3 regions of the Streptomyces sp. NPDC104226 genome follow, and region 3 is predicted to be linked to each of the others. Evidence: riboswitches for the same ligand, from Rfam matches in the RefSeq annotation. Region 3 holds a riboswitch; each other region holds the start of a gene.
What was found. A riboswitch is a leader RNA that binds a small molecule or an ion and turns the genes downstream of it on or off. The one in region 3 is predicted to bind cobalamin.
Positions count from the first base shown of each region.

Region 1: another riboswitch for cobalamin. It lies ahead of ACZ60J_RS08250 (ABC transporter substrate-binding protein); the one in region 3 lies ahead of ACZ60J_RS33125 (energy-coupling factor ABC transporter permease).
Region 2: another riboswitch for cobalamin. It lies ahead of ACZ60J_RS24275 (ribonucleoside-diphosphate reductase subunit alpha); the one in region 3 lies ahead of ACZ60J_RS33125 (energy-coupling factor ABC transporter permease).

Region 1 is NZ_JBVJMS010000002.1:649,208-659,042, forward strand. Features, by position in the region: gene ACZ60J_RS08235 (VOC family protein) at 1-301, shown strand, start outside; gene ACZ60J_RS08240 (ABC transporter ATP-binding protein) at 291-1,127, opposite strand; gene ACZ60J_RS08245 (FecCD family ABC transporter permease) at 1,139-2,194, opposite strand; gene ACZ60J_RS08250 (ABC transporter substrate-binding protein) at 2,191-3,183, opposite strand; cobalamin riboswitch at 3,237-3,376, opposite strand; gene ACZ60J_RS08255 (helix-turn-helix transcriptional regulator) at 3,383-4,330, opposite strand; gene ACZ60J_RS08260 (hypothetical protein) at 4,516-4,689, shown strand; gene ACZ60J_RS08265 (LexA family protein) at 4,877-5,119, opposite strand; tRNA gene ACZ60J_RS08270 (tRNA-Trp) at 5,293-5,365, opposite strand; gene ACZ60J_RS08275 (ankyrin repeat domain-containing protein) at 5,420-6,154, opposite strand; gene ACZ60J_RS08280 (glycoside hydrolase family 18 protein) at 6,590-7,921, shown strand; gene ACZ60J_RS08285 (serpin family protein) at 8,003-9,250, shown strand; gene ACZ60J_RS08290 (serpin family protein) at 9,351-9,835, shown strand, end outside.
Region 2 is NZ_JBVJMS010000007.1:513,700-523,534, reverse strand. Features, by position in the region: gene ACZ60J_RS24290 (carbon starvation CstA family protein) at 1-1,430, shown strand, start outside; gene ACZ60J_RS24285 (CstA-like transporter-associated (seleno)protein) at 1,427-1,624, shown strand; gene ACZ60J_RS24280 (GNAT family N-acetyltransferase) at 1,713-2,210, shown strand; cobalamin riboswitch at 2,276-2,404, shown strand; gene ACZ60J_RS24275 (ribonucleoside-diphosphate reductase subunit alpha) at 2,565-4,961, shown strand; gene ACZ60J_RS24270 (ribonucleotide-diphosphate reductase subunit beta) at 4,961-5,980, shown strand; gene ACZ60J_RS24265 (hypothetical protein) at 5,977-6,192, opposite strand; gene ACZ60J_RS24260 (helix-turn-helix domain-containing protein) at 6,274-7,254, shown strand; gene def (peptide deformylase) at 7,515-8,150, opposite strand; gene ACZ60J_RS24250 (tetratricopeptide repeat protein) at 8,216-9,223, opposite strand; gene ACZ60J_RS24245 (HD-GYP domain-containing protein) at 9,341-9,835, opposite strand, start outside.
Region 3 is NZ_JBVJMS010000012.1:225,534-235,368, reverse strand. Features, by position in the region: gene ACZ60J_RS33150 (L-serine ammonia-lyase) at 1-830, shown strand, start outside; gene ACZ60J_RS33145 (hypothetical protein) at 1,112-1,426, shown strand; gene ACZ60J_RS33140 (SsgA family sporulation/cell division regulator) at 1,666-2,073, shown strand; gene ACZ60J_RS33135 (AMIN-like domain-containing (lipo)protein) at 2,188-2,712, shown strand; gene ACZ60J_RS33130 (flavodoxin family protein) at 2,719-3,444, opposite strand; cobalamin riboswitch at 3,725-3,918, shown strand; gene ACZ60J_RS33125 (energy-coupling factor ABC transporter permease) at 3,948-4,643, shown strand; gene ACZ60J_RS33120 (energy-coupling factor ABC transporter substrate-binding protein) at 4,652-4,999, shown strand; gene cbiQ (cobalt ECF transporter T component CbiQ) at 5,004-5,753, shown strand; gene ACZ60J_RS33110 (energy-coupling factor ABC transporter ATP-binding protein) at 5,750-6,583, shown strand; gene ACZ60J_RS33105 (PadR family transcriptional regulator) at 6,593-7,147, shown strand; gene ACZ60J_RS33100 (EF-hand domain-containing protein) at 7,196-7,408, opposite strand; gene ACZ60J_RS33095 (tRNA-dependent cyclodipeptide synthase) at 7,667-8,455, shown strand; gene ACZ60J_RS33090 (cytochrome P450) at 8,436-9,689, shown strand; gene ACZ60J_RS33085 (YncE family protein) at 9,765-9,835, opposite strand, start outside.

The DNA of each region.
Region 1 (9,835 bases), on a different contig from region 3:
CGGAGCCCCCTGGGGCCCCTTCATCCCGGTCGAGATCTCGAACGGCGTCACCCTGGACTTCGCGAACATTCCCACCGGGTCCATCACGCCTCAGCACTACGCCTTCCTCGTCTCGGAGGCCGAGTTCGACGACGCCTTCGAGAAGATCAAGCGGGGGCGGATCACCTACTTCGCCGACCCGCACGGGCAGCGCCCCGGCGAGATCAATCACAACGACGGCGGCCGCGGTGTCTACTTCGAGGACCCCTCGGGCCACGGCATGGAGCTGATCACCGTCCCGTACGGCGGCTTCAAGGAGTAGGTCCGCCTTCCTCCGGGAGGTAGACGATGGTCGGCGCCCCCGTCGTCGGGTGGACGCCGATACGGGTGCGGACTCCGTAGACCTCGGCCAGCAGGCCCTCCGTCAGCACCTGTGCCGGGGTGCCCGAGGCCACCACGCGGCCGCCCGCCAGGACGTACAGGCGGTCGCAGTACATCGCCGCCAGGTTGAGGTCGTGCAGGACCAGCAGGGCGGTGGCCGGCAGGGCGCGGACCAGAGCGAGGACCTCCAGTTGGTAGCGGATGTCCAGGTGGTTGGTCGGTTCGTCCAGGGCGAGCAGGCCCGGGTCCTGGACCAGGGCCCTGGCCACCAGGGCGCGCTGGCGCTCGCCGCCCGAGAGCCCGTCGAAGCGGCGGCCCGCGAGGGCCGCCGCGCCGACGGTCTCCAGGGCCCGCGCGACGCGACGCACGTCGTCGGGTCCGTCCTGCTCCCAGAACCGCTTGTGGGGGCTGCGCCCCATGGCGACCACCTCCCGCACGGTGAGCCCGAACGTACCGGCCGCGTCCTGGGGCACCACCGCCACCCGCCGGGCCCGGTCCTTGGCGCCGAGCGAGGCCGCGTCCACGCCGCCCAGCAGGACGCGCCCGCCGGTCGGGCGCAGGGCGCCGTAGACGCAGCGCAGCAGTGTCGTCTTGCCGCTCCCGTTGGGGCCGACGACGCCGACCGTCTCGCCGGGGCGGGCCGTGAGGTCGATCCCGTGCAGCAGCGGCTGCCCGTCGATCGCGTACCGCACGGCCTCGACGGCGAGTTCCGCAGGCCGAGCCTCTCCCGCGGGGCCCACACGGGCTTCCGGTCCTGCCTGTCGCATCCGTCCCGCCGTCATCCCACGACCCCTTCGGTACGGGTGGACCTGCGCAGCATCCACAGGAAGAACGGCCCGCCGACCAGTGCCGTGACCACGCCCACCGGGATCTCCTCCGGTGCGGCGGCGGTACGGGCGATCAGGTCGGCCAGGGTCAGGAACACCGCCCCGCCCAGCGCGGCCACGGGCAGCAGCGCCCGGTGCCCGGCGCCGACGGCCATCCGGGCGGCGTGCGGGACCATCAGTCCGACGAAGCCGATCGCCCCGCTGTAGGCCACCAGTACGCCGATGACCAGCGAGGTGAGGACGAACACGGCGGCCCGGAACCGGCCCGTGTCCAGGCCGAGCGTCTGGGCGCCCTCCTCGCCCGCGAGCAGCAGGTCGAGCGGCCGGGCCAGGGCGACGAGCAGCCCGGTGCCGAGGAGCAGGGCCGTGGCGGGCAGGGCCAGTTCGCTCCAGCGCGCCCCGCCCAGCCCGCCGAGGGTCCAGAACAGCACGCTGCGGATCTGATCGGGATGGGCGGCCAGCACCAGGACCAGGCTGGTCAGGGCGGAGAGCACGTACTGGACGGCGACTCCGGCGAGGATCAGCCGGCCGGTGGTCATGGTGCCGCCGCGCCGGGCCATCGCGTAGACGGCGACGAGCGCGCCCATCGACCCGGCGAACGCGGCGAGCGGTACCGCGGCGCCGCCCGCGGAGCCGAGGAAGCCGGCGCCGAAGACGATCACCAGCACCGCCCCGGCCGAGGCCCCGGAGGAGGCCCCGAGCAGGAACGGGTCGGCGAGCGGATTGCGGACGAGGGCCTGGAGCACGGTTCCCGCGACGGCGAGGCCCGCGCCGACGACGGCTCCGAGCAGGACGCGCGGCATGCGGACGTCCCACACGATCGCCCCGAAGGCGCCCGTGCCTCCTGCGGGTCCCGGCCCTGCGAGCACGATGTCGAGCACCTGGCCCGGAGGGATCCGTACCGGCCCCAGGGCCAGGCCCGCCAGGGCCGATGCGGCCAGCGCGGCGCCGAGCAGGGCCAGTACGACGGGGGTACGGGTGAACGCGCGGGCGGCCCGGAGCCTCACGGGGCGGCGGGGTGGAGCTGGCCGCCCAGCGATTCGACGGCGTCGGCGACGCGTACGCCGAGCACGGCCGAGGACAGCGGCAGCACGACGAACCGCTGGTTCTTGACGGCGGGGACCTGCGCCAGCGCCGGGTCGTTGAGCAGGCGCTGCTTCTTGGCTTCGACGGTGGTGCCGCCGTAGTCGTAGATGAGGACGACCTCGGGCCGCCGCTCGATGACCTTCTCCCACGACACGTCGCCGAAGGTGTCGTCGAGGTCGGCGAACACGTTCGTGCCGCCCGCCAGCGCGACGATCTCGTTGCCGATGCCCTTGCCGCCCGAGGTGAAGGCGGAGGCCTCGCCCGAGTCGTAGACGAAGACGGCGGGCTTGGCCCGGTCCTTCACACGGGCGCTGACGGCTTCGATGCGGCGCTGTTCGTCCGCGATGAGCCGTTCGCCGCGCTCGGGCACGCCGAAGGTCCGGGCCACCTCGGTGATTTCGGTCCTGAGCTGGTCGAGGCCGACCTTGCCCTCGGTGCAGTACTCCACGCTGAGCCGGGAGTTGATGCCGGACTTCGCGAGCCCCTCGCGGTCGCGGCCCTGCGCCTTGTCGAAGGCGCTGGAGTAACCGCCGTACACGAAGTCGGGGTTGGCTCCGAGGAGGATCTCCTTGGAGGGGTACTCCTTCGCCAGCACCTTGATCTTGTCGTACGCGGGCCGGTAGGCGGGCAGTACGGCGTCGTCCAGGTAGGCCGTCCCGACCGTCCTGCCCTCCAGGCCGAGGGCCAGGAGGATCTCGGTGGCGTGCTGGTTCATGGTGACCGCACGCTGCGGCGGTGCCTGATAGGTGCTGGTGACACCGCAGTTGGTGACCGTGTACGGGAATCCGGGCGCGGCGCCCGCCTCCGCCTTCGCGTCCTGCGCCGGGGATGATCCCGCGCAGGCGACCAGCGGTATCAGGAGGGGGACGGGCAGGAGTGCGCGCAGCAGCGCACGGGGGTGCCAGGACATGGCGAAGCCTCTCCGGGGGATCCGCGTCCCCTGGTCGAACGGCCGAATGATCGGCCCGAAAGAGGCGGTGCGTCAGTGTCTGACTCCCGGGTCCCCGCACGGGGACGACCGGTCACAGTGGCGGGACCGCACCGGATTCGCACCGGTTTCCTGTCCTGCACCGCCTGGATAACGCGGCCCAGTCTGCCAGAAGGGCGTGTCAGCGGTGCGCGCGCACCGCATCGGCGACCCGGGAGGCGAGGGTGCGCAGGGCCTCGTCGGAGGGTGATCCCGGTTCGGCCGTGTAGAGGTAGAGGGTCTGGTCGGGGTCGTCCGGGAAGGCGAAGGACTCGTACTCCAGGGCCAGTTCGCCGACGACCGGGTGCCGGAAGCGCTTGGTCCCGTGGGTGTGTTCGAGCACGTCGTGCCCGGCCCACCAGCGCCGGAAATCCGCATCGGCCGTGCCCAGTTCCTCGACGAGCGGGCTCAGATCCGGATCGTACGGGCGCCGGCCCGCGTAGAACCGCAGCGCGGCGACGGCTGCGCGCGCGGCCCCCTCCCAGTCGGCGAAGAGCCCGCGGGCTGCGGGGTCAAGGAAGAGGAACCGCGCAAAATTGCGCCCGCCGCCACCGGGTGCGCCCGCCTCCGGGGGGTCGGTCTCCGCGGCTCCGAAGTCGGCGTACAGCGCCTCGGCGAGCCGGTTCGCGGCCAGGACCTCCAGCCGGTGCCCCATGATCATCGCCGGGGTGCCGTCCTCCAGGGCGTCCAGCACCCGGTACAGGCCCGCCCGGACCCGCTGCGGGCCGCCGGCTCCCGCGCGGCCGGAGGCTCCGGCCGCCGCGCCGGCGGCGCGCCCGGGCCCGGGGGCCGGCTGCGGCCGGGCCAGGCCGAAGAGGTGGGACCGCTCGGTCGCGTCGAGCCGAAGCGCCCGGGCCACGGCGTCGAGGACCTCGTCGGAGACGTGCTGGGTGCGGCCCTGCTCCAGCCGCGTGTAGTAGTCGACGCTGACCCCCGCAAGCTGCGCGACCTCCTCCCGCCGCAGCCCGGGCACCCGCCGCCGCCCCGGATGCGCGGCGGCCCCCACCTCCTCGGGCCCGATCCGGGCACGCCGGGAACGCAGGAAGTCCCGCAGGTCCGAACGGGGCTCGCGCCCGGCGCTGGCGTTCATGCCCCCAGGCTAGGTGCTCCTGATCACTCCTGGCCCCAGCAGACCCTGCGGGGTGCTCCGGCCGCTGGGTGAGGACCCGTAGCCTGACACGTGAACGTTCTGGAAGGATCAATTCCACAGGGGTTGACGCAGGCATGTGCCAGGCGGATCGTGGGCGCCTCAGCCGACCGAACGCTGGAGGGCCCATGACCGACGAGTACCGCACCCGAGTGATGACGCTGTCCGACGGCACCCCCCTCCGCACAGTCCTCGGGGGAGCAGACGCGGACCTGAGTGATGCCGAGATCCTCGAGCGGTACCCGCGCGTGGCCGAGATCCTGGCGCGCTGGGAGCTCGACGACGCCGGGCCGACCGCCTGACCAGTGCGGACGACCCTCCCGACCTACCCGCGGGAGGTTCCCCCCGCCTACCACGCCGCCCGTTGTCAGTGGGCACGGCTAGCGTGGACACATCACATCGGCTCTAGCTAGCGGGGATGCTGCTGCGCCGGTTGTACCGCCCGTCGGGCCCTTCGGGGACAGCGACCGACGGGCGGACCCATGCCGGCTACCCGGGCTCGGCGAGCAGCCGGGTGGCAGCCGGGGTCAGTTCGACACTGCTCCACCCGCGGTCCCGCCGGCTGAGCAGGTGCCGCTTCTCCAGCTCACCCAGCTGGTGCGCCACGCTGCTGGACGAGGACAGGCCCACCGCGGCACCGAGCTCCCGGACCGTCGGCCCACGGCCGTGCACGGCGATGTGCCGGGCGATCGCTTCCAGGATGAGGCGTCGGCGGGGCTTGAGGGGGATCATGCGGGGGCCTGCCGGACGTGCGGGCGTGTGCGGTGGTGCATGACTCCAGTAGCGCACGTGTTCGAATATCGATGCAAGCCGAGCCGCAGCCGCACCACAGTCCGGCGCAGCGACAACCTGGACCGACAGCAAGAAAGCCCAGGCAGACTATGTCTGACCTGGGCTTTTCCTTGCAGGGGCGGCAGGACTCGAACCTACGACACTCGGTTTTGGAGACCGATGCTCTACCAACTGAGCTACGCCCCTTCGGTGAGACCAACCATGCCATGCCGCACTCCGAAGATCCACTGAATTCGGTGGTCAACCGTTGAGAATTTCGCCCCGTGTGCGGGCGCCCGCCGATGTCAGCCAGTCGATGAGCTGATTGTCTTCACTGGTCAGGGCCATGTCGAGGGGGGTCTGGCCGCCGTGGCCGAGCCAGTTGATGTCCGCACCTTGGGACAACAGGTATCGCGCCGTGGACAGTCGGCCCCCGTGACACGCTCCCCAGAAGGCGCTGGTGATCTCATCCGGATCCGCCCCCGCCTCGACGGAGTCCTCGACCGTGGCGAGGAGTCCGAGGGTGGCCGCGTCCTGCAGGGTGGGGCGGGCTCCGAGTTCGAGGAGTCGGTGCGCCGCCCGCCACTGCCCGAAGCCGGTCGCGTCGGCCAGAGGGGCGCCGCCTCCCAGGACGGAGCCCGGGGCCTCCAGGTCGGCACCCGCTTCGACCAGGGCGTCGATCGCGGTGACGTCGTCGTTGCTAGCGGCCCAGTGCAGGGGGGTTTCCCGGTGCGCGCCGACGAAGCGGGCTCCCGGGTCGGCTCCGGCGGCGACGAGTGTACGGATCACCTCCGCGGTCCGCGGGTAGTGGCCGGGCCAGTCCACGGCGAGGTGCAGCAGGCTCCGCTCGCCCGCCGCCTCGCCCCGCTTCACGATCCGGCCCCCCGCCAGCCCGGGGTGCGCGGCCAGCAGCCGCCGGAGTCCGTCCAGGTCGCCGCCCCGGATCGCGGCCGTGACGGCTTCGGCGAGCGGGTCCTCCGATGCGAGACAGAGCATGGGGGCAAGAGTAGGGGCCCCCGGTCGGCGCGGCCTGCTGGATTCCGAGGGGGCATCGCTTCGCCGGTCCGCTCCCAGCAGAGCAGAGGAGCCCGGTGCGGCCGGTTCCGCCGGGACGGCTTCCCCGAGGCCGTGGCCCTCGACCTCGGCTCCATGGCCACCGGCCTCGTCGTCTTCCGGCTGCCGCGGGACTCGGGCATCGCCGCGGTCCGGTTCGTCCTCGACGGCGGGCTCGCCAACGAAGTCGCCCAGCGGCGCCCGGCCGGACGAGGCCCCCCGGACCCGCCCGGACGCCCTCCCGAACGCCCTCGCGAACGCCCTCCCGTCCGTACCGACTTGTCCCGCCCCCTTGACCCGCTGTGGTCCAGACCAATAGTTTCCGCATGCACAGCGCACGCGCCCCGGCACCACTCACCGCATCCGCAAAGGAAGCCCATGCGCCGCAGCATGCTCGGCAGGCTGGCAGTCGCCGCCTGCTCCCTCTCCCTGCTGACCGCCTTCGCCCCCGCCCACGACGGCTCCGGCCACGAAGGCTCCGGGCACGGACGCTCGTACAAGAAGGTCGGCTACTTCACCCAATGGGGCGTCTACGGACGGGACTTCCAGGTCCAGGAGCTGGAGAAGAACGGCAGCGCGAGCAAGCTCACGCACATCAACTACGCCTTCGGCAACATCAGTGCGGACGGCAAGTGCTTCACCGGCAACATCCCCGGTGAGGCCGACGCCTGGGCCGACTACGTCCGTCCGCTGGACGCCGAGAACTCCGTGGACGGCGTCGCCGACGACTGGGTGCAGCCGCTCGCCGGCAACTTCAACCAGCTCCGCGAGCTCAAGGCCAAGCACCCGAACCTCAAGGTCCTGATCTCCCTGGGTGGTTGGAGCTGGTCCACGCACTTCTCGGACGCCGCGCTCACCCCGGCCTCGCGCAAGGCCCTCGTGTCCTCCTGCATCGACCTGTACATCAAGGGCAACCTCCCGCAGGACGGCAGCCGCGGCGGCGCGGGTTCGGCCGCCGGCCTCTTCGACGGGATCGACCTCGACTGGGAGTGGCCCGGCTCCGCGGGCGACACCGACACCACCTACCGCCCCGAGGACAAGAAGAACTTCACGGCGCTGGTGGCCGAGTTCCGCTCGCAGCTCGACGACTACGCCCGCAGCCAGAAGCGGAAGGCGAAGTACGAGCTGTCCGCCTTCGTCCCGACCGCCCCCGCCAAGATCGACGCGGGCTTCGACGTCCGCCGGATCATGCGCGACCTGGACTTCGTGACCCTCCAGGGCTACGACTTCCACGTCTCCGGCGAGGCCAAGACCGCCCAGCAGTCCGCGCTGTACGCACGGAACGACTTCAGCGTCGACGGCACCGTGGACGCCTGGGAGCGGCGCGGCGCACCCGCGCACAAGCTCGTGATGGGCATGCCGTTCTACGGGCAGGGCTGGACCGGGGTCAGCGGCGGCGGGGACGGCATGGGGCAGCCCGCGACGGGTCCGGCGCCGGCCAAGTGGGCGAACGGCTACGCGGACTACAAGGAGCTCAAGGAGCTTGCCGCGTCCGGTACGTACAAGCTCCACCGGGACCGCCGAAACGGCAGCGCCTGGCTGTTCGACGGCACCAGCCTGTGGACGTACGACGACCCGCAGGTGCTGCGCACCAAGACCCGGTACATCCGCGAGGAGGGCCTCGGCGGCGCGATGTTCTGGTCGCTGGACGCGGACACCGCCGACGGTGAGCTGATGACCGCGGTCGACGAGGGCCTGCGCGGCCGCTGACGGCCCCGCCCCCCGAACAGCGCCGCCGGGTCGTGGAAATGGACGCGGCCCGGCGGCGCCCCAACCCTTACGCTCCCCCGCATGAGCATGAGGACGAAGACGGTACGGGCGGTCAACGCGCTCACCTCCCACTGGGCCGGGCACGCGGCGGCGGACGGAACGGGCACGGTGTTCACGGCCGCCGGGGTCTGGCCGCTGCTGGCCCTGCTCGCCGACGGCGCCGCAGGCCCCGCCCGCACCGAGCTGGAGCAGACGCTCGGCATACCCGCCGACACGGCGGCCGAGGCCGCCCGGGAGCTGCTGACCGCCCTGGACGGCGTACGGGGCCTGCGCGCGGCCACCGGCTTCTGGGCCGCGCGGGACCTCCCCCTGGAGGCGGCCTGGTCGGCGGGGCTCCCCGCCGGGACCCGGGGCACGCTCACCGGAGACGAAGCCACCGACCGCAAGGCACTGGACAGTTGGGCCGCCGAACACACCGACGGCCTCGTCGAGCGGATGCCGGTCCCCGTCGACGAGGAGACGCGCTTCGTGCTCGCCTCCGCCCTCACGCTGCGCACACGGTGGATCCAGCCCTTCGAGCCCTGGACGACCGAGATCGGCGAAGGCCCCTGGGCGGGCCGGGAGGTGCAGGGCCTCAGCCGCAGTACCACCCTCCTCGACCGGGTCCGCGTGGCCCGGGCGCCGGGCGGCCCGGTCACCCTGCTCGAGGTGGTCGGCGACGGCGGGGTGGACGTGCACCTCGTCCTGGGCGAACAGCAGGCCCCGCCGGGACCGACCCTCCGGGCGGGCATCGCGGCCGTCACCCGGGCGATCCCGTCCACGGGCGCGAGCCTGCTGCCCGAGGGGAATCCGGGGCCGGGACTGCACATCCGGAGCGTCCGCTCGGACACCCCCGAGCACTGGCTCCGCATCAGCACGGTGGCCTTCGAGGTGGAGGCCGACCACGATCTCCTCGACCCGGCCGCACTGTTCGGCCTGGAGAGCGCCCGCGACACCCGCACGGGCCACTTCCCGGGCATCAGCGCCGAGCCGCTCGCCGTCGGCTCCGCCCGGCAGTCGGCCGTGGCGCGCTTCCACTCCGAGGGCTTCGAGGCCGCCGCCGTGACGGCGTTCGCGGCTGTCGCCGGATGCGCGATGCCCCGGTCGAGATACACCGTCAGGCAGGCCCGGGTCGCCTTCGAGCGCCCCTTCGGCTTCCTCGCCGTCCATCGGACCTCCCGCCTGGTGCTCGCCGCGGGCTGGGTGGCGGACCCCCTACCGCCCGAGGAGCGGGACCACGCCGCGGAGGAGGCGGAGGCCTGGGCGGAACTCGATGCCGAGGAAGCGTAGGAGCCCGAGGAAGCCTAGGAGCCCGATGCGGCCGAGGAGGCCGAGGAACGGGACTGAGCCGCTCCCGCTCCGCCCGGCCCTCCCCCGTACGCTCCGCTCCATGGACAACTCGACGGTGGAGGCGGTCAACCGCCTGACGACACGCTGGGCGGCCCGGTGGTCGGCCCGGTCCGCGGACGCGGCCGAAGGCACGGTGTTCACGGCGGCCGGACTCTGGCCGCTGCTGGCCCTGCTCGCGGACGGCGCGGACGGGCCGGCCCGTACCGAGCTGGCCGAAGCCCTCGGCATACCCGCCGACTCGGCGGCCGCAGCCGCCCGGGAGCTGCTGACGGCCCTGGACGGCGTACGGGGCCTGCGCGCCGCCGCCGGCCTGTGGGCGCGGCGGGACCTCCCGCTGGAGGAGGCCTGGGCGGCCCGGCTCCCCGCCGGGACCCGGTCCGCCCTCAGCGGGGACGAGGACACCGACCGCAAGGCACTGGACGCCTGGGCGGCCGAACGCACCGGCGGCCTCATCGAGCGGATGCCGGTCGAGGTGGGCCCGCACGTCGAGCTGGTCCTCGCCTCCGCGCTCGCCCTGCACCTGAC
Region 2 (9,835 bases), on a different contig from region 3:
ACTTCTTCACCCTGGAGAAGGAGACGCTGGTCCTCTGGATGATCGCCTACGGGTTCGTGGCGTCCGTCCTGCCGGTGTGGATGCTGCTCGCCCCGCGCGACTACCTCTCCACCTTCATGAAGGTGGGCACCATCGGGCTGCTGGCCGTGGGCGTGGTCATCGCCATGCCGACGCTGAAGATGCCCTCGGTCACCGACTTCGCCTCGCGCGGAGACGGCCCGGTGTTCGCCGGCTCGATGTTCCCGTTCGTCTTCATCACCATCGCCTGCGGGGCCCTGTCCGGCTTCCACTCGCTGGTCTCCTCGGGCACCACCCCGAAGATGATCCAGAAGGAGACCCAGGTCAGGGTCATCGGCTACGGCGCGATGCTGACCGAGTCCTTCGTCGCCATCATGGCGATCATCACGGCCTGCATCATCGACCCGGGCCTGTACTTCGCCATCAACTCCCCCGGCGGTGTCGTCGGCGCCACCGTGGAGACGGCCTCGCAGGCCGTGACCAACTTCGGCTTCGCCATCTCCCCCGAGGCCCTCGCCCAGGCCGCGAAGGACGTGGAGGAGACCAGCCTGCTCTCCCGTACGGGCGGCGCTCCGACCTTCGCACTCGGAATGTCGGAGATCTTCTCGGCCGTGATCGGCGGCGCCTCGATGAAGGCGTTCTGGTACCACTTCGCGATCATGTTCGAGGCCCTGTTCATCCTGACGACCGTGGACGCCGGCACCCGCGTGGGCCGCTTCATGCTCCAGGACACCCTCGGCAACGTGCACAAGTCCTTCAAGGACGTCAGCTGGAAGCCCGGCGTCTGGTTCGCCAGCGCGGTCGTCGTCGGCGGCTGGGGCTACTTCCTGTGGGTCGGCGTCAAGGACCCGCTGGGCGGCATCAACCAGCTCTTCCCGCTGTTCGGCATCGCGAACCAGCTGCTCGCGGCCGTCGCCCTGGCCGTCTGCACCACCCTGCTGATCAAGTCCGGACGCCTCAAGTGGGCCTGGGTGACGGGCGTTCCGCTGGCCTGGGACCTGGCCGTCACGCTCACCGCCAGCTACCAGAAGATCTTCTCCGACAACCCGAAGATCGGCTTCTTCGCGCAGCGGGACGTCTACCAGGACGGGATCGAGGCGGGCAAGGTCCTCAAGCCCGCCAAGAACATGGACGAGATGCACACCGTGGTCACCAACGCCACGGTGGACGGCGTCCTGTCGGTGTTCTTCGCCCTGCTGATCATCATCGTGCTCGTGGACGCCGCCCGGACCTGTCTGGCGGCCATCCGCAAGCCCGAGTCGGTCACGCTCGCCGAGGTCCCGTGGACCGAGTCCAAGATCGTCGCCCCGGCCGGTCTGATCCCGACCGACGAGGAGCGGGCCGAACTCGCCGCCGCCGGACTCGACTCGGGCGGGGGCCGCACGCAGGACTCCGTACGGGAACCCGCGTGACGCGCCTGCGCCACGTGCTGGGCCGGGCCCGGTTCTTCGTCAGGGAGTTCTCGGGCGAGGCGGCCTACGACCACTACGTGGCCCACGCCCGTACGCACGACCCGGACGCGGTGGTCCCGTCGCGCCGGGACTTCGAACGGGCCCGCACGGACGCCCGCGAGGGCGACCCGCGCGAAGGGTTCCGCTGCTGCTGAACCGGCGGGAAGCCGAGAGGCCGCCGCGTTCCGTCCACCCGACGGAACGCGGCGGCCTCTTTTCCTGCCCTGGCGCACACTCGATGCCATGGACATCATCATCAGGACGGCGGCGGCCGCCGAATACGAAGAGCTCGGGGAGATCACCGCACGGGCGTACCTCGACGACGGACTGCTCGACTTCGCCGAGGACGACCCCTACCTGAGCCGGCTGCGCGACGTCGCCGGCCGGGCTCCCGACGGCGAGGTGCTCGTAGCGGAGTACGAGGGCACGCTGCTCGGCGGTGTGACCTTCGCCCCTCCCGGCAGCCCGCTCTGCGACATCGCAGGCCCCGGCGAGGCGGAGTTCCGGATGCTGGCCGTCTCCCCGGCGGCGCGCGGACGCGGCGCGGGCGAGGCCCTCGTACGGGCCTGCGTGAACCGCGCCCGGGAGCTGGAGGGCGTGGGCCACCTGGTGCTGTCGACCACGGAGAAGATGCTCGGGGCGCACCGGATCTACGACCGGCTGGGCTTCGTACGGACGCCCGAGCGGGACTGGTACCCGGTTCCGGGGCTGCCGCTGCTCACCTACCGCCTGGAGCTCTAGGGCCTGCCGTCCGCGAGGAGCGACACAACATGTGGGGGCTACCGCGAGCACCGGCCCCCACATGTATGCTCATGCTCGCTGTCGTCGCAGGGGAATCCGGTGAGAATCCGGAACTGTCCCGCAACGGTATGAAATGCACCGACCCGCTCGGTGCATCCGCAAGTCCGAGGACCTGCCGACAGTGCGCCCGGCTCGTCCGAACCGGGTGCAGACACGTCCGGGCCTCGCGGTTGGGCCGGTGGACGCCACGTGGTGCACGCGCACGGCCCTGCCAGGCACGCGCGCCCCCACGTGCGCCCCCTCGCGCCCCGCACCAACGGTGATCCCGGAGCCGAGCGAGGGAGAGCTCCCCCCGTGACCATCGCGCCTTCCGCACCGCGCGCCGAGTCCGACCCGTCCGCCTACGAGGGTCCGGGGGCCGCGCTCCTGCGCACGCTCACCGAGCTGACCGCCGACCTGCCCGACACCGACCCCGGCCGGGTCGCCGCCGCCGCGCTGCGCGGCCGCAGCGCCGCCGCCGACGAGGCGGAGCTCCGTACGCTCGCCACCGAGGCGGCCGCCGGGCTGATCTCCGAGGACCCGGCGTACTCCCGGCTCGCCGCCCGCCTGCTGACGCTGGCCGTCCGCGACGAGGCCGCCGGCCAGGGCTCCACCTCCTTCTCCGACTCCGTCGAGGTCGGCCACCGCGAGGGGCTCATCGCCGACCGCACCGCGGACTTCGTACGCCTGCACGCGAACCGGCTCGACGCGCTGGTCGAGCACGCGCTCGCCGAGGGCGCCGACGACCGCTTCGGCTTCTTCGGCCTGCGCACCCTGCACAGCCGCTACCTGCTGCGGCACCCGATCACCCGCCAGGTCATCGAGACCCCCCAGTACTTCATGCTGCGCGTGGCCTGCGGCCTCGCGGAGAACGACTCCGTGCAGGCCGTCGAGGAAGTCGCCTCCCTCTACCGGCTGATGAGCCGCCTGGACTACCTGCCGTCCTCCCCCACGCTCTTCAACTCCGGCACCCGCCACCCGCAGATGTCCTCCTGCTACCTGCTGGACTCCCCGCTGGACGAGCTGGACTCGATCTACGACCGCTACCACCAGGTCGCGCGCCTCTCCAAGCACGCCGGCGGCATCGGCCTCTCGTACTCCCGCATCCGCGCCCGCGGTTCGCTGATCCGCGGGACGAACGGCCACTCCAACGGCATCGTGCCGTTCCTGAAGACCCTGGACGCCTCCGTCGCCGCCGTGAACCAGGGCGGCCGCCGCAAGGGCGCCGCCGCGGTCTACCTGGAGACCTGGCACGCGGACATCGAGGAGTTCCTGGAGCTCCGCGACAACACCGGCGAGGACCAGCGCCGCACCCACAACCTGAACCTGGCCCACTGGGTGCCGGACGAGTTCATGCGCCGTGTGAACGCCGACGCCGACTGGTCGCTGTTCTCCCCCGCCGACGTCCCCGAGCTGGTCGACCTGTGGGGCGACGCGTTCGACGCCGCCTACCGCAAGGCCGAGGAGTCGGGCCTGGCCCGCAAGAGCATGCCCGCCCGCGACCTGTACGGCCGGATGATGCGCACCCTCGCGCAGACCGGCCAGGGCTGGATGACCTTCAAGGACGCCTCCAACCGCACGGCGAACCAGACCGCCGAGCCGGGCACCGTCGTCCACTCCTCGAACCTCTGCACCGAGATCATCGAGGTCACCAACGACGGCGAGACGGCCGTCTGCAACCTCGGCTCGGTCAACCTGGGCGCCTTCGTGGTCCAGGGGGCCGACGGCGGGGACATCGACTGGGAGCGGCTCGACGAGACCGTCCGCACCGCGGTCACCTTCCTCGACCGCGTCGTGGACATCAACTTCTACCCGACCGAGCAGGCCGGCCGCTCCAACGCCCGCTGGCGTCCGGTGGGCCTGGGCGCGATGGGCCTCCAGGACGTCTTCTTCCAGCTGAAGCTGCCCTTCGACTCCCCCGCGGCGAAGGCCCTGTCCACGAAGCTCTCCGAGCGCATCATGCTCGCCGCCTACGAGGCCTCCTGCGACCTGGCCGAGCGCAACGGCCCGCTCCCGGCATGGGAGCAGACCCGCACGGCCCGCGGCGTCCTGCACCCCGACCACTACGACGTCGAGCTGAACTGGCCGGAGCGCTGGGACGCGCTGCGCGCCCGCGTCACGCAGTCCGGGATGCGCAACTCGCTCCTGCTGGCCATCGCCCCGACGGCGACCATCGCCTCCATCGCGGGCGTGTACGAGTGCATCGAGCCGCAGGTCTCCAACCTCTTCAAGCGCGAGACCCTGAGCGGGGAGTTCCTCCAGGTCAACGGCTACCTGGTGGAGGAGCTCAAGCGGCTCGGCGTCTGGGACGCCCAGACCCGCGAGGCGCTTCGCGAGTCCTCCGGCTCCGTCCAGGGCTTCGGCTGGATCCCCGCGGAGGTGCGCGACCTGTACCGCACGGCGTGGGAGATCCCGCAGCGCGGCCTGATCGACATGGCGGCGGCGCGCACCCCGTTCCTCGACCAGTCCCAGTCGCTGAACCTGTTCCTGGAGACGCCCACCATCGGCAAGCTCAGCTCGATGTACGCGTACGCCTGGAAGCAGGGCCTGAAGACCACGTACTACCTGCGTTCCCGCCCCGCGACGAAGATCGCCCGCGCCGCCTCCGGCAGCACGGTCCCGGCGGCCGCCGCTCCGCTCCCGCAGGCCGTCGACGCCGACGCGCTGGCCTGCTCCCTTGAAAACCCCGAGTCCTGCGAGGCATGCCAGTAATGAGCACCACCGACACCACGAAGAACCTCCTCGACCCGGGCTTCGAACTGACCCTGCGCCCCATGCGCTACCCGGACTTCTACGAGCGCTACCGGGACGCGATCAAGAACACCTGGACCGTCGAGGAGGTCGACCTCCACTCGGACGTCGCGGACCTCGCGAAGCTGACGCCCTCCGAGCAGCACATGATCGGCCGGCTGGTCGCCTTCTTCGCGACGGGCGACTCGATCGTCTCGAACAACCTGGTCCTGACCCTGTACAAGCACATCAACTCCCCGGAGGCGCGCCTGTACCTGTCGCGCCAGCTCTTCGAGGAGGCCGTGCACGTCCAGTTCTACCTGACGCTGCTCGACACCTACCTGCCCGACCCGGACGACCGCGCGGCCGCCTTCGACGCGGTCGAGGAGATCCCGTCGATCCGCGAGAAGGCGCAGTTCTGCTTCCGCTGGATGGACTCGGTGGAGAAGATCGACCGTCTGGAGACGGCCGCCGACCGCCGCCGCTTCCTGCTGAACCTGATCTGCTTCGCCGCCTGCATCGAGGGCCTGTTCTTCTACGGTGCCTTCGCGTACGTGTACTGGTTCCGCTCCCGCGGCCTGCTCCACGGTCTGGCGACGGGCACCAACTGGGTCTTCCGCGACGAGACCTGCCACATGAACTTCGCCTTCGAGGTCGTGGACACGGTCCGCAAGGAGGAGCCGGAGCTCTTCGACGACGCCCTCCAGCAGCAGGTCACCGACATGCTGAAGGAGGCCGTGGAGGCGGAGCTGCAGTTCGGCCGGGACCTGTGCGGTGACGGCCTGCCGGGCATGAACACCGAGTCCATGCGCGAGTACCTGGAGTGCGTCGCGGACCAGCGCCTGGTCCGCCTGGGCTTCCCGCCGATCTACGGCTCGCAGAACCCGTTCACCTTCATGGAGCTCCAGGGCGTCCAGGAGCTGACGAACTTCTTCGAGCGCCGCCCGTCGGCCTACCAGGTGGCGGTCGAGGGCACGGTCGACCTGGACGAGGACTTCTAGGCGGCCTTCATCTGCTGACGGCGCCCCCGCCCGTGGGGAGCGGCACCGGGGTGACCGGGGCTTCGGGCGGGGGCGCCCTGCTGTTCCCGGCGTGCGGCGGCGGTGCGGATCTGCCGGTCGGTGCGGTGCTCCCGCAGGGCGCCGTAGAGGGCGGGGCCCGCCAGGAGGGCGGCGACGGCCAGGACGAGGAGGTAGTCGAGGAACGTGTTCATGACTCCACTCTCGCCAAGGCGGGAGGAACCGGACAGTGGCAGGACTGTCATGGAAGGGCGAATTACTGCCACACTGGGGTCATGCTGAAGCCTTCCCCCCTGAAGAACGTGGCCGTGGCCGTCGTGAACGGGGTCACCCCCTTCGAGATGGGCATCTTCTGCGAGGTCTTCGGGATCGACCGGAGCGCGATGGGGCTGCCCACCTACGACTTCGCCGTCTGCGCGATGGAGGGGAACCCGGTCACCGTCGGAGACGGGCACTACAGCCTCACCCTCCCCCACGGCCCCGACCGGCTGGAGGAGGCGGACCTGATCTGCCTGCCCGCCGACCGCCAGGCACCGACCCGCGAGTACCCGGAGCCGCTGCTGGAGGCGCTGCGGCGGGCCGTGGACCGGGGTGCGCGGGTGCTGAGCGTGTGCAGCGGGGCCTTCATGCTGGGCGCCGCCGGGCTGTTGGACGACCGGCGCTGCACCACGCACTGGATGCACGCCCCGGCCCTGGCCCGCCGCTTTCCGCGGGCCCGGGTCGACCCGGACGTGCTCTACGTCGACGAGGGCCAGGTGATCACCTCGGCCGGCACCGCCTCCGGGATCGACGCCTGCCTGCACCTGGTCCGGCAGGAGCAGGGCGCCGAGGTGGCCAACACCATCGCCCGGCGGATGGTCGTACCGCCGCACCGGGACGGCGGGCAGGCGCAGTACATCCAGCGTCCGCTGCCCCGCACCTCCTGCGACACGGTGGGCGAGGTGATCGGCTGGATGGGCCGCCACCTGGAGGAGGAGATCACGGTCGAGCAGCTCGCGGAGCGGGCGCACATGTCCCCGCGGACCTTCGCCCGGCGCTTCCTCCAGGAGACGGGGACCACCCCGTACCAGTGGGTGCTGCGCCAGCGGGTCCTGCTGGCGCAGGAGCTGCTGGAGGCCACCGACGAGACGGTGGACGCGATCGCGGGCCGCTGCGGCTTCGGTACCGCGGCCGCCCTGCGCCACCACTTCCTGCGGACGCTGAACACCACCCCGAACGCCTTCCGCCGCACCTTCCGGGGCCCGGCCGCGGCCTGAAATCGGGCCGGTTCGCTCAGCTGAGCGAGAACTTCCCCCTTCTTGATCGCGTTCGCCCTACGGTTTGGTGGTTCACATACGACAGGGGGGTTCCCATGACTCGCGCCATCCGGACCGTCGGCAGCCACCCGGCCACCGCCGACCCGAGCGACCTCGGCTGGGACTAGGCCGTCTCTTTCGGATCCTGCCGGGCCTCACCGCGCGAAAGGCGCCCCGCTCCTGACCGGAGCGGGGCGCCGCTTGCCTGCGGGAGGGTGCGGCTACGCGTTCGGAACCGTCTCGTAGCGCGGGGTGCCCTCTTCCATCTGCCGCAGCGCGTCCTTGCGGTCCCGCTTCGAGAGGCGGTCGATGTACAGGGAGCCGTACAGGTGGTCGGTCTCGTGCTGGAGGCAGCGCGCGAAGTAGCCGGTGCCCCGGACCTTGATCGGGTTGCCCTGCGCGTCCTGGCCGGTCACCTCGGCGTAGTCCGGGCGGGCCAGCGAGGCGTAGGCGGTCGGGACCGACAGGCAGCCCTCGTTCGAGTCGTCCAGGACGCGGGTGCCGGCCGGCAGCTCGACGAGCTTCGGGTTGATCACCACGCCCGTGTGGCGGTTGCCGTCGTCGTCCGGGCAGTCGTAGACGAAGACCTTGGCGTCGACGCCGATCTGGTTCGCGGCGAGGCCCACGCCCTCGGCGGCCTTCTGGCTGGCGAACATGTCGTCGATGAGCTGCGCCAGCTCGTCGCCGAACTCGGTGACGTCCTTGCACTCCCGGTGCAGGACCGGGTTGCCGACCACCGTGATCGGGCGGGCGGTGCCGCGCTCGCGGTGGGCGAGCTCGCGCGCCTCACAGTCCTCGGTGTCGACGACGTACCCGTCGTTCACGCTCTCGACAACGTCGTTCTCCTGCTGCGCCATGTCCGCCGTACGCCTTCCGTAAGTCCACCAGTCACCGATGTGCCGGTACAGCCTACGGCCCCGGCTCAGCAGACCTCTTCGAGATCCCGCCACTCCCGGCTGTCCGGACTGTCCGCGACCCAGCCGTCGAGCAGCCCGCGCACCAGGCCCGCGGGCGCGGCGATCCCGCACTCCCGCTCGGGCACCCACAGGGATCCGGAGCCGGCCGTGCGGTGGCCCAGCGGGCCGGGATGGCCCGGTTCGCTGTGGTCGTGCGGGTCCAGGTGCTCGCCGTCGCCCTCGCCGCTCGGCATGGCGCTCTCCGAGCAGGTCCGGCACAGCAGCCGCACCGAGGAGGACCAGTCCTCGGCGGCGAAGCCTGCGTCGGAGGCCAGCTGCTCCAGGGCGTTGCGGTCGGCCTCGGTGGCCGCTTCCAGGAGCACCACCCAGGTCGGCACCGGGGAGGGCGCCCACAGCTCGATCTCGTCGAAGACGGGGTACGAGGGCCCGGCCGCGGTGATGCGCTCGCCGTGCGGGACCCCGTCGTGCAGGACGACCTCGCCCCAGCGCCGCCCCGAGGAGGGCAGCGGGATCGACAGGACCTCCATGCGGGCCGGGTCCAGCCGGCGGCCCCAGACCACCTCGGCCTCGCCCTCGGGCGACAGCCGTACGGCGGCGCTCCCGAGCTCCATGCCGACCGGTTCGCCGTGGGCCTGACCGCTCCCGCTCGCGGCGTGCGGGTCTCCGGGCACCTTCAGCCCGTACGCCTGCCAGGCGCGGCGGGCCAGCGGCCAGTCCTGCAGGGCGGTCGCGGCGATGCCGACGTTCCACCAGTCCGGGGCGCCGGTCTCCCGGTCGAGCAGGGCCACGGCGCGCAGCCCGGCGGCCCGCGCCTGCTCCCAGTCGTGGCGGAACTTGTGGAGCAGCGCCAGGTTGAACCAGGACTCGGACAGCCAGGGTTCCAGGTCTGCCGCTCTGGTCAGCAGCGCGCCGGCGTCCTCGTACCGACCGTCGCCGATCAGCGTGAACGCGCGGTCGGTGGCCTGCCGCCACGAGGCGGAGGGCCGATGCCGTACCTTCCCGAAGATCCTCACGATTCCCGCCTGCCGGACACTCTTGCTCGGGACACTCCTGCTGCGAACTCTCCTGCTGGGAACACTCTCACTGGCATCCAACCATGCCCACTCGGACGGCCGCTCATTACCCATGGGTTACCCAGGCGGGACGGGTACGACTCTGGCACGTCCGCCCCGGGCGAGCACCCTGGCGAGACACTCCACGACTTCCGGCTGGAAGTCGTGCCCGGTCCCCAGGCGCAGCCGCTCCAGGGCCTCCAATGAGCCGCCCGGGTGACGGGCCCCGCCCGCGAGGTCGTCGTACGCGTTGACCGCGCGCACGATCCGGGCGGCGACTGGCTGGTCGCGGTACGGGTCCGCCTGGAGCTCCACGACCACGGCGACCTCGTGCGGGACCCCCGTCTGGCGGGCCACCTCGCCGCCGAGCCCGGCGATCCGGCGGGCTTCGGCCTCGGGCAGCTCGGCGGTGGCCCCGTCCGGGACCGGGTCGACGAGGGAGAGCTGCCCGATGTCGTGCATGAGGGCGGCGTACTCCAGCACCGTGATCTCCCGCTCCGAGAGGCCCAGCTCCCGGCCCACGGCGACGCTGAGCGCGGCGACCCGGCGGGAGTGGCCCGGCCGGGTGTAGCC
Region 3 (9,835 bases):
AGATGCTCCGTCTCGCGAACGAGACCGGCCTGTCGATCTCCTCGATGATGCTGGAGAACGAGAAGGCCTGGCGCACCGAGGAGGAGATCCGCGAGGGTCTGCTGGAGATCTGGCGCGTCATGCAGGCCTGCGTCGCGCGCGGCATGTCCCGCGAGGGCATCCTCCCCGGCGGCCTGCGGGTCAAGCGCCGGGCCGCGGCCACCGCGCGCCAGCTGCGCACCGAGGGCGACCCGATGCTGCACCGCAGCGAGTGGGCGACCATCTACGCGATGGCGGTCAACGAGGAGAACGCGGCCGGCGGCCGGGTCGTCACCGCCCCGACCAACGGCGCGGCGGGCGTCCTCCCGGCGGTCCTGCACTACTACATGAACTTCGTCCCCGGCGCCGACGAGGACGGCGTGGTCCGCTTCCTCCTCGCCGCGGGTGCGATCGGCATGCTCTTCAAGGAGAACGCCTCGATCTCCGGCGCCGAGGTCGGCTGCCAGGGCGAGGTCGGCTCCGCCTGCTCGATGGCGGCCGGCGCGCTGGCCGAGGTGCTGGGCGGCACCCCGGAGCAGGTCGAGAACGCGGCCGAGATCGGCATGGAGCACAACCTCGGCCTGACCTGCGACCCGGTCGGCGGCCTCGTGCAGATCCCCTGCATCGAGCGCAACGGCATGGCGGCGGTCAAGGCCGTCACCGCGGCCAAGATGGCGATGCGCGGCGACGGCAGCCACAAGGTCTCCCTCGACAAGGTCATCAAGACCATGAAGGAGACGGGCGCCGACATGAAGGTCAAGTACAAGGAGACCGCCCGCGGCGGCCTCGCGGTCAACGTCATCGAGTGCTGACCCGCACCCTCTGACCGATTCGGGCCCCGACGCTTGGCGTCGGGGCCTTCGTCGTTTCCCCTGCCGGGCAGGCGGGTTACGCCAGTAACTTCGTTCGAGATTGGGGGGTATATGAGGTTTGGCAAGAAGTTGATCACGCTTGCGGGGGAACAAGGCAGTCTGGGCTGGTTTCTTGATGATCACTTGCGCCAGGGTGAAGGCACGACGTCGCGTCCACACCCCCGGCGGTCGGCCAACCGTCTTGGACCACAGCCGTTTTGCTCATCTGGAGGACTTGGAACATGGCAAGCACCCGCAGCATCCGCGTGATGGCGGCAGCCGCATCTCTCCCCCTCGCCTTCGCGCTCTTCTCGGGCGTCGCCCAGGCCGACAACGGGGCAGGTGCGGCCGGGACCGCGTCGAACGCGGCCCTCGCCGGCGTCCTCGGCAGCGGGGTCGGCGGCAGCAACACCGGCAACTCCTCCACGGCCCAGCAGGTCGCCTCGGGCTTCGGCGCCTCCAACCAGAACAACGGCGCCCAGGCCAACGGTTCGGGCTTCACCGCGATCGGCCAGTCCAACGCGCACGAGTCCTTCATCTACAACCCGCTCCCGTAGTTCCGGCCGGGGCCCCCGCCCCGGTCACGCCCTTCCGCCGAGCCCCGACCTCCCCCCGGAGGCCGGGGCTCGGTGCGTCGGGCCGGGGCTCGGCGCGGCGCGGCGGGCGAAGTGGGGCCGAGCGGCCCGGCCGGACGGGACCTTCGGCCGCGGGAAAGGGGCCCGGGGGTGGGCTAGCTTGCCCGAGTGGGCATGTGGCGCGTGCGCCGGCGAGTGCCCCCCGAGAGAGAGGCGCCCGCATGACCGGCACCGAGCACCGCGTCCTCCCACTGCGCCTGGAGGCCTCGCCCACGGCCGTCCCGGTACGGGGCGTCTTCGTGTACCGCACGGAGCGGCCCTACGAGATCTCCCTCGACTTCGAGGGCGCCGGCATGCACCTCGCCCGCTGGGTCTTCTCCCGGGAACTGCTGCTCGACGGCCAGGTCTGCGCCACCGGCGAGGGCGACATACAGGTGTGGCCGCGCTGGAAGGGCACCGAGCCGCGGGTCTTCTTCGCCTTCAGCAACGGCGAGCAGTCGTGCGTGGTGTCGGCCCGGGCCAAGGACGTACAGGCGCTGTGCCGCAGGATGACCGAGCTGGTGCCGCGCGGCCAGGAGCACCGGCACTACGACCTCGACGCCGAGCTGAGCGCCCTCCTGCCCAGCTGACCGGGCAAACCCGGTCGAGCCGGTGGAGCCGGCGAACCCGGTGCAACCACGGCCGTAGCGGGCGCGTCTTCACGGGTGTCACCGTTCCCCGTCTCTCGGAATCGAGGGGACGCAATGAACCGTCCACGCCGCCGGCAGGCCGTCGCAGTGGGGGCGGGCGCACTGCTCGCCGCCACCCTGGCCTTCGCCGCACCGGCTTCCGCCGCGGCCACCACGGCCGCATCCACCACCACTGCCACCCAGACTCCGCTCGTCGTCAATGCCCGCTGGGGCGGTCACTGCACGTACGACCGGGTGGTCATCGACCTTCAGGGGTACGTCCCCGGGGTCACCGTCACCCCCGTCGCCAAGCTGGTCTACGACGGGTCCGGCAAGCCCGTACCGCTGGCCGGGCGGTACTTCCTGGAAGTCCGCCTGCACCCCGCCGCCGGACACGACGACGCGGGCACCAACGTCTACCGCGGGCCCAAGCTCCTCAAGATCAACCTGCCCAAGCTGAAGGGCATCGCCCTGACCGGCGACTACGAGGGGTACGTGACCTTCGGCGCCGCCTTCGACACCAAGCCCGCCTACACCTCCTTCACACTGCACGCCCCGGAGCGCTTCGTCCTGGACGTCGCGCACCCGAACGTCCGCTGACGGCGCCTACCGGTGCTCGGGGTTCGGGAAGTCGAAGCGGCATCCCGCGTCCCACAGGGAGCGCTGGTTGCCGTGCGCCGGCATCCCGCCGGACCGCTTGAGCAGCGCGGCCAGGTGCATGAGGTTCCAGCTCATGAAGGCCGTGTTCCGGTTGGTGAAGTCGTTCTCGGGGCCGCCGGATCCCGGGTCCAGGTACGAGGGCCCGGGTCCGGCTTCGCCGATCCATCCGGCGTCGGCCTGCGGGGGGATCGCGTAGCCGAGGTGCTGGAGGCTGTAGAGGACGTTCATGGCGCAGTGTTTGACGCCGTCCTCGTTGCCGGTGATCAGCGCCCCGCCCACGCGCCCGTAATAGGCGTACTGGCCCTGCTCGTTCAGGATCGAGGAGCAGGCGTAGAGCCGCTCGATGACCTGCTTCATCACCGAGCTGTTGTCCCCGAGCCAGATCGGGCCGCACAGCACGAGGATGTCGGCGTCCATGATCCGGCTGTAGAGCACCGGCCACTGATCGCTCTCCCAGCCGTGGTCGGTCATGTCGGGCCAGACACCGGTGGCGATGTCGTGGTCGACGGCCCGGATGAGCGAGGTCCGCACCCCGGCCGCCTCCATCACCGCCCGGCTCTTGTCGATCAGGCCCTCGGTGTTGCTGGGCTCGGGCGATCGCTTGAGCGTGCAGTTGACGTACACGGCGGTCAGGTCGGAGTAGTCGAGGTCCTGCGCGGGGTCGGTAGCCACGCGTCCAGCCTCACCGGGCCCCGGTGGCCCCGCCACCGGACCGCACCCGTCCGGGCGCGGCGGGCCGTCCGGCGCGGCGAGCCGCCCGGGCCCGGCAGCCGGAACGGGGCGGCGATGCCGGGCAGCAGGCCTTCGGTGGCCGCGGGCATGCGGAACTCCCTTTTCAGGTGCGGCCCTTGCCGCGGACGGTGGCGCCACGGGCGCACAGGGTGACGCAGAAGCGGAATCCGGTCACCGCCCGGCGTGATTGGGGCGGGTTGTTCCCGGTCCGTGCGGCCGACTAGGGTCAGCGGGCCTTGGTGTTCGGGAAACCGGTGGGAAACCGGTGCGGCCCTCGCCACTGTGATCGGGAAGTCCGGCTCCACTCCTGCGGGAAAGCCACTGGGCTGCGCGGGAGGTTCCGCGCTGCCCGGGAAGGCGGGGCATGGACGCCAACCCGTGAGCCAGGAGACCGGCCGGGGCGCGTTGTCCATCCACGAGGTGCTGGAGAGGTCTCCCTACCCATGCATATAGCCGAGGGGTTCCTGCCCCCTTTGCACGCGGTCGCCTGGGGCGCCGCGTCCGCCCCGTTCGTCGTCCACGGCGTCCGCGCGCTCACCCGCGAGGTGAAGGCCAACCCGGAGAGCACGCTGCTGCTCGGGGCGTCCGGGGCCTTCACCTTCGTCCTGTCCGCCCTGAAGATTCCGTCGGTGACGGGCAGTTGCTCGCACCCCACCGGCACCGGGCTCGGGGCGATCCTGTTCCGGCCGCCGATCATGGCGGTGCTCGGCACGATCACCCTGCTGTTCCAGGCCCTGCTGCTGGCGCACGGCGGACTCACCACCCTCGGCGCCAACGTCTTCTCGATGGCCGTCGCCGGCCCGTGGGCGGGGTACGCCGTCTACCGGCTCCTGCGCACGTCCGGGCTCCCGCTGATGGTGACCGTGTTCTTCGGCGCCTTCTTCGCCGATCTGGTCACCTACTGCGTCACCAGCGTGCAGCTCGCCCTGGCCTTCCCGGACCCGGCCTCCGGGATCCCGGGCTCGCTCGCGAAGTTCGGGGGGATCTTCGCGGTCACGCAGATCCCGCTGGCCGTGAGCGAGGGGCTGCTGACCGTCCTGGTGATGCGGCTGCTGATGGCGTCGAGCAAGTCGGACCTGGTCCGGCTGGGCGTCGCGAAGCTGACCGCCCCCCGTACCGGAGAGAAGGCGGCGGCCTGATGAGCGGGATGTCCAAGAACGCGAAGATCAACGCCCTGCTGCTGCTCCTGGTGGCGGCGCTGGCCGTGCTGCCGCTCGCCCTGGGGCTGGGCGAGGGCAAGGAGGAGCCCTTCGCCGGCGCCGACGCCCAGGCGGAGGCGGCGATCACCGAGCTGAAGCCGGATTACGAGCCCTGGTTCTCCCCCCTGTACGAGCCCCCCTCCGGCGAGGTCGAGTCCGCGCTGTTCGCCTTGCAGGCGGCGCTGGGCGCGGGCGTCCTCGCGTACTACTTCGGGGTCCGCAAGGGCCGCCGCCAAGGAGCGGCCGCCGCTGCGGCCGCTCCCGCCGCAGCGCCCGCCGCCACCCCGGAGGCGTAGCCGGGTGCTGCCGATCGACGTGGCCGCGCACAGCAGTCGCTGGCGCGGCCGGCACCCCCTGGAGAAGGCCCTGCTCGGGATCGGGCTGACGGTCACCGCCGTGTGCCTGCCGCCCTGGCCGGGCGGGCCGCTGGTGGCCGCCGCCACCCTCGCCGTCCTGCTCGGCCCGGCCGGGGTGGCCGGCCGGCAGCTCTGGCGGGCCTTCCGGATCCCGCTCGGCTTCTGCTTCACCGGGGCGCTGCCCCTGCTGTTCGCGGTCGGCGGCCCGGCGGGGCCGGTGTCCCTGGCCCCCGACGGCCCCCGGCTCGCCGCCGAACTGCTGCTGCGCACCTCGGCGGCCTCACTGGGGCTGCTGCTGTTCGCCTTCACCACCCCGGTCTCCGACGTACTGCCCCGGCTGGTCCGGGCCGGGGTGCCGGCCCCCGTGGTGGACGTGGCCCTGGTCATGTACCGGATCGGCTTCCTGCTGCTCGACTCCATGGCCCAGGTCCGCCGGGCCCAGGCCGCCCGGCTCGGGCACACCGGCCGGGCGGCGCTGTGGCGGTCCCTGGCCGGGCTGGCCGCCACCTCCTTCGTACGGGCCTTCGACCGCGCGGCCAAGCTCCAGGCGGGGCTGGCCGGACGCGGCTACGACGGCGCACTGCGGGTCCTCGTACCGGAGGCGGCCCTGTCGTGGCGCTTCCTCACGGCCACCGCCGGCCTGCTCGCGGCCCTGATCACCCTGACCCTCACCCTGAAGGGGCTGTACCTGTGAACCCGTTGGTGGAACTGTCCGGGGCCGGCTACGCCTACGAGGACGGCCCGGCGGTCCTGACCGGCGTCGACTTCGTCATCGCCCCGGGGCGGGCGCTGGCCCTGCTGGGCCGCAACGGCAGCGGCAAGACCACCCTGATGCGGCTGCTGAGCGGCGGCCTGCGGCCCGGCGCGGGATCGCTGCGGCTGGACGGCACGGAGGTCTCGTACGACCGGGCGGGACTGACCCGGCTGCGCACCTCCGTCCAGCTGGTGGTGCAGGACCCCGACGACCAGCTGTTCGCGGCCTCCGTCGAACAGGACGTGTCCTTCGGCCCGATGAACCTGGGGCTGCCCGCCCCCGAGGTCCGCGCCCGGGTGGACTCGGCCCTCGCCGCCCTGGACATCACCCCGCTCCGGGACCGCCCCACCCACCTGCTCTCCTACGGCCAGCGCAAGCGCGCGGCGATCGCGGGGGCGGTGGCGATGGCTCCGCGGGTGCTGATCCTGGACGAGCCGACGGCCGGCCTGGACCCGGACGGCCAGGAGCGGCTCCTCGACGTCCTCGCGGGACTGCGCACCTCCGGCACCACGGTGGTCATGGCCACCCACGACGTGGACCTGGCGGTCCGCTGGGCCGACGACGCGGCGGTCCTGACCCCGGCGGGCATCCGCTTCGGCCCGGCCGAGGCCCTCCTCTCGGAGCCGGCCCTCCTGGCCGAGGCGGGCCTGCGCCAGGCCTGGTCCCCGGCGGTGGCCGCACTCCTGCGGGCCCACGGCCTACTGGCGGCGGACGCCCCCGCCCCCCGCACCCCGGAGGCACTGGCCGCCTGGAGGCAGCCGCAAACCTAGGATGGCCGCATGTCGCTCCCGCACGCCATCCTCACCGCCCTCCTCGAGAAGCCCTCGTCGGGGCTGGAGCTGACCCGGCGGTTCGACAAGTCGATCGGGTACTTCTGGTCCGCGACGCACCAGCAGATCTACCGCGAGCTCGGCCGGCTGGAGGAGTCCGGGCTGATCCGGGCGCTGCCCAGCGAGGGTCCCGTACGCGGGCAGAAGAAGGAGTACGAGGTGCTGCCCGCCGGGAGCGGGGAGCTGGCGCGGTGGGTCGGGGAGCGGCAGGACCCCAAGGCGGTGCGGGATCCCCTGCTGCTGCGGATCCGGGCGGCCGCGGTGGTCGGGTCCGAGGGGCTGGCCGCCGAGCTGCGGCGGCATCTGGAGCTGCACCGGGCCCAGCTGGCCGTGTACGAGGGCATCGAGGCGAAGGATTTCCCGGCCGGCCGGGACTCCGACGAGGACCGGCTGCGGCGTGTCGTGCTGCACGCGGGAACCGGGCTGGAGACCTTCTGGCTTCGCTGGCTGGAGGAGGCCCTCGCCGAGGTGGAGGGCATGGCCGGCGGGCCGCGGCGGGCCTGACGCGCACGCGCCCCCGGCCCGGCAGGGGACCAGGGGCGGCGCGGGTGCTCACTTGTTCAGGGAGGCCCAGAACTCGTCGAAGCTCAGCAGGCCGTCGTCGTTGGAGTCCTTGGCGGCGATCACGGCCTCCGCGACCGGGCCGGTGACGAACGGGTCGCCCATCTCCGCCATCGCCGAACGGAACTCGTCGGCCGTGACGAAGCCGTCACCGTTCACGTCGAACTTGCCGAACGTCGTCCGTGCGCTCTCGATGTCCGCCACTGGGTCCACCCCTTCTTGCTTGGTGCTTGTTGACCGGCTCAGGGTAGCGGCACGCCCGGCCCCCGCACGCCCCGGGTCCCGTTCGAGCGGCAGATAGAAATTCAATTACTCTTCCGTAGTGCGGAAGCGATAATTCCAGCCAACAATTCAAGCCTCCACTTGTCACGCTCCGGGACCACGGCATAACGTAGCGACATTGCCGCCACACCGGGAGCGCAGGGCTCCCAGGGACAAGCGGCAACAAGGGCGATCACACAGGTGACGATCACAGCTGACGCATCATTCGAAGTTCTGCCCTTCACCCGCACTTGCCATCACATCTGGGAAGACGGCGACCATGTGCTCATCGGAGTGAGTCCGGGCAACAGCTACTTCAGCTCCGAGCGCATATCCGGCCTCACCCGATGGGCCACGACCCGGTTCGCACAGGTCGACTTCGTCTACGCAGACCTCCACGTGGACGGGATGTTCGCCGCCTTCGGCTACACCCGGGAACACGCCGAGAAGCGCGCGACGAAGGAAATCAAGGCAGTCCGGCGAAGGATTCTCAAAGGCGTGGAGGAATCAGGACCTCCGAACGCCGAGATCCGAGTGAGGGCACTTTCGGAGTTCCAGACGAACCCTGTCTACCAACTTCTGCACCGTCGCGTACTCCATTTCCTGGAGACCGATGACGAATTCCGCAAGGGCTGTGAGGAAATGGCCCTGCACTTCGTCGGCTCCAAGTTGCCGGAAGGTGAATCCATCACCGACGCACAGTTGCAGGTGTGTTTCGATTACATGGCGGCGGAACTGCCGTTCTTCATCGACACCCCGAGCATTCTCGACGTGCCGTCCTCCGTGGCGGCCTACCACGTCAAGATGCCGATGACCGACGTCCTCTTCGCGCGCGGCGGGGGACTCCGCGCGACGAGGAACCAGGCATATGCCGTGGTGCGTCCCGAGGCGGATGAAACGGCGCAGAGAAACCCGAACCACCCGATCACGCACACGCACACGCGCACCGCACCAGCCGAAGGGACCGTCGATGAGCGTCGAGCAGCTTGAGGCCCGTTCCGATCAGGGCGGCGGGCAGACCACCGGGCCCCTCATCGACTTCCCCCTCTCGCGGCGCGGTGACGTGCTCCCCGAGGAGTGCACCTGGCTGCGCGAGAAGGCGCCGGTCGCGCGGGTCCGCACCCTCACCGGGGACCCGGCCTGGCTGGTGAGCAGCTACGCGCTGGCCAAGCAGGTGCTGGAGGACGAGCGCTTCAGCCTGAAGGACACGGCCAATGCCGGCGTCCCGCGCCAGTACGCGCTGACGATCCCGCCCGAGGTCGTCAACAACATGGGCAACATCAACAGCGCCGGACTGCGCAACGCGGTCATGAAGGCGCTCAACCCGCGCCAGAAGGGCCTGCAGGACCGGCTGCGCGCGAAGGCCGGCGAGCTCGTCGACCAGCTCCTCGCCGAAGGGGGGCCCGCCGACCTGCGGGCCGGGTTCGCCGACCCCTTCTCCGCCGCGATGCACTGCCAGGTGCTGGGCGTGCCGTTCGAGGACTGGCGTCGGCTGATGTCGGGGCTGGACGTGGCGTTCATGACGGCGCGCGAGCCGTTCGCCGACTCCGCGCTCAACTGGTACAAGGACGTCGGCTACTTCGAGGAGCAGCTGAGGGCGCAGTTGGCGCTGCCCGCCGAGGAGCGTACGGGGCTCCTCGGCAAGTTCGCCGAGCTGAAGGAGGCGGACCCGGAGTCGGCGCACCTGACCGACGACATGTTCGCCACCGTCGCCGTCTCCCTCTTCGGGGCCGGAGCCGTCTCCACCTCCGCGTTCCTGACCCTGGCGGTCCTGGCGCTGCTGCAGAAGCCCGAGCTCGTCGGGTACCTCCGCAAGCACCCGGAGCGCATGGGCAAGGCCGTGGACGAACTGCTCCGCTGGAACCTGTCCGTCGGCGACGGCCTGCCGCGCATCGCGATGGCGGACATCCAGGTCGGAGACGTGCTGGTCAAGGAGGGCGAGCTGGTCCTCGTCCTGCTGGAGGGGGCCAACTTCGACCCGGAGGCCTTCGAGAACCCCGGCGAGCTGGACCTGGAGCGCGAGAGCTCCCACGCCCACCTCGCCTTCGGCGCCGGCCGGCACTTCTGCCCGGCTTCCGCCCTGGGCCGGGCCCACGCCGAGATCGCGCTGGAGGTACTGGTCGAGCGGCTGCCCGAGCTGCGTCTCGCGGTGCCGGCGGAGAACCTCGTGTGGCGGACCGGCTTCATCAAGCGGCTCCCCGAGCGGCTCCCCGTCGCCTGGTGACGGCGGGAGCATGAACGTGCCCCGGGAGCTGTGCGAGCCCCCGGGGCACTCCCGCGTCCTGCCGGACGCGGTGTCCTACCGGAAGATGCCGGTGTGGCCGAGGGAGTAGCGGCCGGGCTGCGGGTAGACGGCGAGGCCGTGCGGTC